DNA from 2 places in the Paenibacillus sp. MT86 genome. Region 2 is predicted to be linked to the other one. Evidence: a T-box and tRNA genes for the amino acid it is inferred to sense, from the RefSeq annotation. Region 2 holds a T-box; the other holds one or more tRNA genes.
What was found. A T-box is a leader RNA that pairs with one kind of tRNA and senses whether it is charged. The one in region 2 lies ahead of trpS (tryptophan--tRNA ligase), so its partner is inferred to be a tRNA-Trp.
Positions count from the first base shown of each region.

Region 1: it encodes a tRNA-Trp, which carries the amino acid that the T-box ahead of trpS (tryptophan--tRNA ligase) is inferred to sense. The anticodon was not compared.

Region 1 covers NZ_CM179499.1:6,042,815-6,047,209, forward strand. The annotation lists gene AC3RCL_RS27510 (PspA/IM30 family protein) at 1-273, opposite strand, end outside; gene AC3RCL_RS27515 (hypothetical protein) at 348-647, opposite strand; tRNA gene AC3RCL_RS27520 (tRNA-Leu) at 1,000-1,079, opposite strand; tRNA gene AC3RCL_RS27525 (tRNA-Arg) at 1,088-1,164, opposite strand; tRNA gene AC3RCL_RS27530 (tRNA-Cys) at 1,177-1,250, opposite strand; tRNA gene AC3RCL_RS27535 (tRNA-Gly) at 1,262-1,336, opposite strand; tRNA gene AC3RCL_RS27540 (tRNA-Gln) at 1,351-1,425, opposite strand; tRNA gene AC3RCL_RS27545 (tRNA-His) at 1,442-1,517, opposite strand; tRNA gene AC3RCL_RS27550 (tRNA-Trp) at 1,544-1,617, opposite strand; tRNA gene AC3RCL_RS27555 (tRNA-Tyr) at 1,624-1,708, opposite strand; tRNA gene AC3RCL_RS27560 (tRNA-Thr) at 1,713-1,788, opposite strand; tRNA gene AC3RCL_RS27565 (tRNA-Phe) at 1,811-1,886, opposite strand; tRNA gene AC3RCL_RS27570 (tRNA-Asp) at 1,967-2,043, opposite strand; tRNA gene AC3RCL_RS27575 (tRNA-Met) at 2,074-2,150, opposite strand; tRNA gene AC3RCL_RS27580 (tRNA-Val) at 2,238-2,313, opposite strand; tRNA gene AC3RCL_RS27585 (tRNA-Glu) at 2,377-2,451, opposite strand; tRNA gene AC3RCL_RS27590 (tRNA-Ser) at 2,468-2,559, opposite strand; tRNA gene AC3RCL_RS27595 (tRNA-Asn) at 2,565-2,640, opposite strand; rRNA gene AC3RCL_RS27600 (23S ribosomal RNA) at 2,797-4,395, opposite strand, start outside.
Region 2 covers NZ_CM179499.1:6,775,592-6,779,986, forward strand. The annotation lists gene AC3RCL_RS30865 (sigma-70 family RNA polymerase sigma factor) at 1-761, opposite strand, end outside; gene AC3RCL_RS30870 (hypothetical protein) at 826-1,797, opposite strand; T-box leader at 1,918-2,194, shown strand; gene trpS (tryptophan--tRNA ligase) at 2,246-3,229, shown strand; gene AC3RCL_RS30880 (cellulase family glycosylhydrolase) at 3,439-4,395, opposite strand, start outside.

The sequences.
Region 1 (4,395 bases), 730 kb from region 2:
CAATGCCAGCTTGGCAAGATGCTCTTCGCCGGCCTTCAAGGCAAGCAGTGCCTGCTCTTCGCGTTTGAATCGCATGGTTTCCGCTTGATCCACCTGCTGTTTCAGCTGTCTGGAATGTACTTGGCATTGCTGCTGCAGCTTCTCGGCCTCAGCAATGTCCTGTCTGGTTGAATGTAGGAACTGGTCGATCAATCGAACCGGATCCTGGCTCTGCTCGAGCTTTTCATTCAATGTTGCTACGGTTATGTCTCTTATCCGCCGGAAAACACTCATATCGGCTTAGCCCTCCTCATCTATCATGATCTGATCTGTTGTTTATGCAGGTTATATAATGTAGTTGTTCCTTATCAATAACGGGGTCTTCCATTCTTCAATCGGGACACTCCGTAGATGATTAAGATAACACCAAGGATCGGACCGATCAGCCAAGACAGTTTACCCATCAACCAGATGATGCCGATACCGAGAATGATCCATCCCATCAAGGTATTGCCTCTTCGAATTCCGTAGTATCCCAAAGCAACCATTAGTATCGGAATTAGAAGACTGAACAACCATCCAAGCAGAGGACCGAATACTCCCAGAAGAACCAAGATCCCTAAACCAATCAACAGGATACTCATTCCATTGCCTTTTGAATTCCTCATTTATACACCGCCTTTCTGTTGTTTGATCGTTGTTTCATTTGTTCAACCTTATGACTCTATTCTAGGTAATTTCGAGTTTGACTAAAACGGCCTGTGGACGGTTTTTGGACCTAGACCTAAGGCGGGGCTTCCTATAGACCTACGTCCAACCCCTGGACTGGTCTGCAGTTTTTGCGTTATATCCGTGAACGAACACTTTCCTGCTACGGTAACTTATTGAAGGAACATCAATCTACAGGAGAACGATCTTCAGCAGCTGTGATTGGGAGTGGACTTGTCGTGTGGATGCTTCGATGGAGGGACAACAAAAAAAGGAATGCAGACGTTGATCGTCTACATTCCTTTTGATTGATGCCGGTGAAGGGACTCGAACCCCCACGGTTTCCCTCACGATTTTGAGTCGCGCGCGTCTGCCAATTCCGCCACACCGGCTTACACAATGGCGTGCCCTAAGAGATTCGAACTCCTGACCTTTTGATTCGTAGTCAAACGCTCTATCCAGCTGAGCTAAGGGCACATATGGTTGTTATGGAGGCGCCACCCAGATTCGAACTGGGGATAAAGCTTTTGCAGAGCTGTGCCTTACCACTTGGCTATGGCGCCAGAAATAAAAATGGAGCGGACGACGGGAATCGAACCCGCGACCCTCGCCTTGGCAAGGCGATGCTCTACCGCTGAGCCACGTCCGCAAACATAAAATCAATGGCTGGGGATATAGGATTCGAACCTATGCATGACGGAGTCAAAGTCCGTTGCCTTACCGCTTGGCTAATCCCCAATATGATTTTGTAATATGGGGCGATCGAGGGGAATTGAACCCCCGAGTGCCGGAGCCACAATCCGGTGCGTTAACCACTTCGCCACGACCGCCATATTGTACTAAAAATTGATTCGATTGGCAGGGGCAGCAGGAATTGAACCCACACTAACGGTTTTGGAGACCGCTGTTCTACCTTTAAACTATGCCCCTAAAAACTGGTGGAGGATGATGGATTCGAACCACCGAACTCGAAGAGAGCAGATTTACAGTCTGCCGTGTTTAGCCACTTCACTAATCCTCCAGAATGGTGCCGGCGAGAGGACTTGAACCCCCAACCTACTGATTACAAGTCAGTTGCTCTACCAATTGAGCTACACCGGCGTATAAAATTTTAAAAGGTACATGGTGGCTCGGGACGGAATCGAACCGCCGACACGAGGATTTTCAGTCCTCTGCTCTACCGACTGAGCTACCGAGCCATAGAGCTCATTTCGGACTTTGACGAATCCCATATCGGATACGCATCTCATCCCAAAGTCATCTATGAAACTTGTAAAAATGGCGGAACTGACGGGATTCGAACCCGCGATCTCCTGCGTGACAGGCAGGCATGTTAGGCCTCTACACCACAGTTCCACGAGGCACTATCGCTATTGCGATATAAATTGGTTGCGGGGGCAGGATTTGAACCTACGACCTTCGGGTTATGAGCCCGACGAGCTACCGAACTGCTCCACCCCGCGTCATTAAAAGGGTTGCTTGTATAGGGTCCCCGAAAAGTAATCGGAATCACTTGCGAAGCATGAGCTTCACTTTATGGGGATGAATGATGGTGGAGGCTGAGGGGATCGAACCCCCGACCCTCTGCTTGTAAGGCAGATGCTCTCCCAGCTGAGCTAAGCCTCCGTAACAAAGCGACTTTTATCATACCAAAATCTGATATAAGAAGCAAGTGTTTTTTTAAGAAAGTGGTGACCCGTAGGGGATTCGAACCCCTGTTACCTCCGTGAAAGGGAGGTGTCTTAACCCCTTGACCAACGGGCCTTGCTTAAAATTATAATGGCGGAGAGAGAGGGATTCGAACCCTCGAGACGCTTTTGGCGCCTACACGATTTCCAATCGTGCTCCTTCGGCCAACTCGGACACCTCTCCATAAATGGCTCCCCGAACAGGACTCGAACCTGTGACAACTCGATTAACAGTCGAGTGCTCTACCAACTGAGCTATCAGGGAACAATATTTAGTTCAAGTGATTGATCACCTGAAAACTAGATACGAAACGTATTTGCGTTGATTAGAATCCGTAGCATTCACCCGATGTGGTATCGGGGTCCCCGAAAAGTATTCGGCATCTGCTTCAAAGCTTTGCTTCACTTTTTGGGGTGTTTTTTGGATAAGCCCTCGACCGATTAGTATTGGTCAGCTCCATGCATTGCTGCACTTCCACCTCCAACCTATCTACCTCGTCGTCTTCAAGGGGTCTTACATACTGGGAAATCTCATCTTGAGGGGGGCTTCACGCTTAGATGCTTTCAGCGCTTATCCCGTCCGTACGTAGCTACCCAGCCATGCTCCTGGCGGAACAACTGGTGCACCAGCGGTACGTCCATCCCGGTCCTCTCGTACTAAGGACAGCTCCTCTCAAATTTCCTACGCCCACGACAGATAGGGACCGAACTGTCTCACGACGTTCTGAACCCAGCTCGCGTACCGCTTTAATGGGCGAACAGCCCAACCCTTGGGACCTACTTCAGCCCCAGGATGCGATGAGCCGACATCGAGGTGCCAAACCTCCCCGTCGATGTGGACTCTTGGGGGAGATAAGCCTGTTATCCCCAGGGTAGCTTTTATCCGTTGAGCGATGGCCCTTCCATGCGGTACCACCGGATCACTAAGCCCGACTTTCGTCCCTGCTCGACTTGTAGGTCTCGCAGTCAAGCTCCCTTATGCCTTTGCACTCTTCGAATGATTTCCAACCATTCTGAGGGAACCTTGGGGCGCCTCCGTTACTCTTTAGGAGGCGACCGCCCCAGTCAAACTGCCCGCCTGACACTGTCCCCGTACCGGATCACGGTACCAGGTTAGAACCTAGATACGATCAGGGTGGTATCCCAACGTCGCCTCCACACAAGCTGGCGCTCATGCTTCTAAGGCTCCCACCTATCCTGTACAGATCGTACCCAAATCCAATATCAAGCTGCAGTAAAGCTCCATGGGGTCTTTCCGTCTTGTCGCGGGTAACCTGCATCTTCACAGGTATTAAAATTTCACCGGATCTCTCGTTGAGACAGCGCCCAAGTCGTTACGCCATTCGTGCGGGTCAGAATTTACCTGACAAGGAATTTCGCTACCTTAGGACCGTTATAGTTACGGCCGCCGTTTACTGGGGCTTCGGTTCACAGCTTCGGATTGCTCCTAACCGCTCCCCTTAACCTTCCAGCACCGGGCAGGCGTCAGCCCGTATACTTCGCCTTACGGCTTCGCACAGACCTGTGTTTTTGCTAAACAGTCGCTTGGGCCTTTTCACTGCGGCCCCCTCGGGCTATTCACCCTACCGAGGCACCCCTTCTCCCGAAGTTACGGGGTCATTTTGCCGAGTTCCTTAACGAGAGTTCTTCCGCGCGCCTTAGAATTCTCTTCTCGCCTACCTGTGTCGGTTTGCGGTACGGGCACCTTCACCTGACTAGAGGCTTTTCTTGGCAGTGTGAGATCATGACCTTCGCTACTATAATTTTCACTCCCCATCACAGCCCAGCCTTATCGATGTGCGGATTTGCCTACACATCAGCCTCACTGCTTGGACGGACATCCATCAGTCCGCGTCACTACCCTCCTGCGTCACCCCATCGTTCATAACGGTTTACGGTGGTACAGGAATTTCAACCTGTTGTCCTTCGATTACGCCTTTCGGCCTCACCTTAGGTCCCGACTTACCCTGAGCGGACGAGCCTTCCTCAGGAAACCTTGGGCTTTCGGCGGATCAGATTC
Region 2 (4,395 bases):
TATTCATTCTGTGGAATCCCCAGCGTTTGCTCCAAATACTGAGCTCTTGTTCTCCGATGATCCGGCTCGTCCATCTTCGTATAGACCGGACCAAACGAATAAAGCTCCCTCCACACCAGGATATCTCCTTGAATGTTCCCTTGCTTCAGCTTATCCCCTACCGAATCCCCGTTAACGATATGCAGCATGCGTTTTCCCCCCTCATACAGATCGGTGAACACCGATACAAAGTCGGCTACGTGCAGCGTGTTCTTGAGCTTCCGCCGGGCATCAAAAAGCCGTTTCTTCAAAGCCGGCAAGGAAATGTCCAAATATTGCGAGATCTCACGCAGGCTGTAGCCTTGAAAATAATAGAGCTGGACCGCAATCCTCATGCCGGGTGGCAAGTCCGCGATCGTGGCATGCAGCTGACCGATCAGCTCTCTCTTTTCCACGACCGACTCCAAGCTTCGCGGATCTCCCATCGGCAATTCTATCTCATGCAGCGGAAACGTCTGCAATTGCTTGCGGCGCAAGTCTCTGTAACACTGCCGCTCCACGATCACTTTGAACCATCCGGGGAAACGCCGGGGATCCTGCAGCTTATGCAGATTCGCAAAGGCCTCCGTAAAGGCCTCCTGCACGGCGTCCTCCGCCAAATGGGGATCCTGCAGCTTATCGTAGGCCACGGCCAGCGCCATGCCGGTAAAATGCCGGACCAGGCTTTCCTGAGCTTCGGCACTGCCTCTCCGGGCTTCCTCAATCCACTGGATCACGCTCACTTCACCTCCCTTCCGGTGTCTCTATCCCTTAAGTGCCGATCTAAATGAAAAAGGTTACCTCTCTTCAGGAAATGATCGTCTGCACCGGATGGATGATATATCGAAAATTCTCCATGGCCTTCGCCGGAGTCTCCGAAACACGGTTCCAATGATGGTAGAAACTGAACGGGAATTTAAATAGATGGCCGAAATCCCAGTCGATTACATCCCCGTCTATACCCGTCCAGTACTCCGGGTGATGCGGCAGCCAAGCCGATCTTGGAGCCTCCACGAGTGGCAGCCGATCCACCGGAGACACGATTCGGATCGGCTCTGCAGGATCCAGCTGGCGGCTGGCACGGAGCACCTTCACGATTTTGAGCAGACCCGGCAAGCCTCTGTGGAAATAATCATGATGGCCGAGATCGTACAAGATGTTTAAGGCATGCGAGTACGTCAGCATATGCCCTATCAAGTCATGATGGGCTTCTGCGCGGTAGATCACCGAATAAGAGGCCAGCTCGTTTAAAATGAAGGCCGACAGCTGATCGCCGTCCGTTATTTCCGATATCCCGTCAAGTTCATCCAGGGTCAACCGTTTGACTTCGGCAGCAGAATATCCGATCCAGGACCTTCCCGGAACCGTCTTCGTGAAAGAGGCTATTAATTCCGCGATATCGGCTGCTTCATGCCGTAGACCGCCTCCAAGCTCGTGGAGTGCAGCCAGGCTTATTGCGGCATAGATCACATTGTGCCCGACCCAGTGCAGCCCATCAATCGTATCGTCAAGGGCCGCAAGAATCCTTGATTCGGCACTTTTCACACTCAAGCTTTCCCCTGTCACCGTTCCCGACTGCAAATACTTGGCGATCATCCTTTGGTTCTCCGCCATAACGGCCTCCTCGACCTTCCCGGGCAAATGGTTTGCCTTTACAAAAAAATAACCCGCGATCGCGGCCGCTCCGTAATGAGCCTGCCAAATATCCCCTGTTAGCATTCTGCACTGCGACAGTATGGATAATCCGTCCCCAAGAATCGCTCTGTCCTTATCGCTCATCCTGCCCCCCCGATCCCTCTTGACATTCACCTAACATCTGTGTGATGATACTCATCAAATCATCTTGTTCTCTATTCACATTCGAACAGAGCTGCATAGATGAATTTAAGAACAACATACCACACGGCTATGAGAAGAAATAGTAGCTTATCTCTTGAGGTCCAAGCGAACCGGCGATTGGTGCGAGGCCCGGTACTCCGGAATAAGTGAATGGATCTTCTCGCTTCAACCCGAACCTCCGATCTGTGCCGGAACAGTAGGCCTTGACGGCTCTCCACCGTTACTTTGGGAGATATGGCAGGGATAATGGTGCTTTTCCCCATTTCCGCGTCATGCTAAAGAGCGACCGTACAGTCGAATTTGGGTGGTACCGCGAAAGTTACACTTCGTCCCATAGAGGGATGAGGTGTTTTTGTGTTGTTCGCAAACAAATTAGGAGGTGGTTATTATGCAACGATTATTGTCAGGCATCAAGCCGAGCGGAGATTTGAATATTGGCGGATATGGAGGTGCCCTCCGTCAATATGTGAAGCTGCAGCATGAGTATGAGTCCTATTTCTTCGTGCCGGATCTGCATGCGATCACGGTCTATCAGGATCCCATGGAGCTGCACCAGCGCACGCGCGACATTGCCGCGCTGTACATTGCGTCGGGCATTGACCCCGATAAAGCGACGATCTTTCTGCAATCGCAGGTCCCCGCGCATGTAGAGCTCGGGTGGTTGCTGGAGACGCAGGCGCATTTTGGTGAATTAAAGCGCATGACCCAATTCAAGGAGAAATCGGACGGAAAGGATACCGTAAGCTCCGCGTTGTTTACGTATCCGGTCCTGATGGCTGCCGATGTGCTGCTCTACCAGGCAACGCACGTGCCTGTCGGCGACGACCAGAAGCAGCATCTGGAGCTGACCCGCGATGTGGCCGAGCGCTTCAACAACCGGTATGGCCGCACGTTTGCGGTGCCTGAGCCGATCATTCAGGATATTGGCTCCCGCGTCATGGGGCTTGATGATCCGTCCAAGAAGATGAGCAAAAGCAACCCGAATAAGAACAGCTGCGTCCACATGATGGATACGCCGGAGGATATCCGCAAGAAGTTCTCCAGGGCCGTTACCGACTCCGATGGCCAGGTCCGGCATGACTGGGAGCAGAAGCCGGCGGTCAGCAATCTGATTGAAATATATTCCGTATTCTCCGAGGAAGCCATCTCCGTCATCGAGAAACGGTATGAAGGCCAAGGATACGGTACGTTCAAGAAGGAATTAGCCGAAGTGGTCATCGAGAAACTTCAACCGATCCAGGAGAGGTTCCATCAAATCGTGAATTCCTCCGAGCTTGATCGCATTTTGATGGACGGAGCGAAGCGGGCTTCCGAAACCGCAGTCCCGACACTGCTTGCCGCCAAGAAAGCGATGGGATTGGTCACGTTCTGAAAGAACCGAGAGGGCGTCCCCTTAATTACTGATCCTTATCGGGAATCAGAACAAGGGACGCCCTGCTTATTTTTGTCGGCTGGCCTTTTTATGTTGTACATAACCGTCTCACCGCTTTAGTCTGTCCTGCCTCGCTATAAACCCATGGTTCTTCTGATTCCCGACTTGTTTATTGAGATGCCTGCCATGTCGCTGTCGCCCCCTTGACATCATCTCCCTATCGTAACCGTAATCTTATTCCCTTGATCAGGAACGGTGATCGCCAAGATGCCGCTCTTCGAATCCGGGAAAGGACGCAGCTCGATTTGATTGGCGTCCGTACCGGCGACCGCCACGTCGCTCCTGGATATCGACTCCAGATGGGGATGGTAAATCAATGTCTCTCCAACGGATGAAACGAAATCTATACTTAAACTGCCGGTATCATGATCATAACGGTATGCTGAGAGCACGCCGGCTGTCGCTTGCGGATACGCGCGATTCAACGCCTTGGCATATGGGGCTTCCTTGAAGCCGTCGCACCAGCACCAGTATGTATTGCTCCAAAGATACCGCTCCAATATCGCAATGATCTGCCTGGAAAGCTGAAAGGTTGCCGGATGCTGGGAGAAAGCTCCCCATTCCCCGACCAGGACCGGCACGTTCAACCGTTCCTGCACCTTGCGATGGGTAGCAAAAATCAGCTCGACGCGATCCTGATTATAAATGTCATAATGCTCCGTATCGACCACCAGATCATAGCCGTGCGGTGCGAACACCTGATGGTGTAAGGTTTGACCGGCTGGATCCTGCACAAGCTGCAAGCCGGACTCGATCCCCATGTTCGAAAAATAGCTCGTTTCCAGCATCAAAAATCCGTCCGGGGAAACGGAGCGAATGGCTGCCGCCGTCTTGTTGAAAAAGGGCGCGAGAACCTCCCGTTCGAAGATTTGCGATACTTCTCTGGCGCTGTCGACGAGTATGCGGTACGTATCCATCTCTGCCATCCCGGCAAGAACCTCCAGCCTCTTTTCCTCGTCAAACCAGAGTCCGGCAAGCTGCTCCATGTTCGGGTCGGCTATTCCCATCACATGACCCGCATATGCGGCAATAATGGTGCCGAGCACCTCCTGTCCGCTTGTTCCGGGGTACGGCTCGTTCATCAGGTCATAACCGATAATATTCGG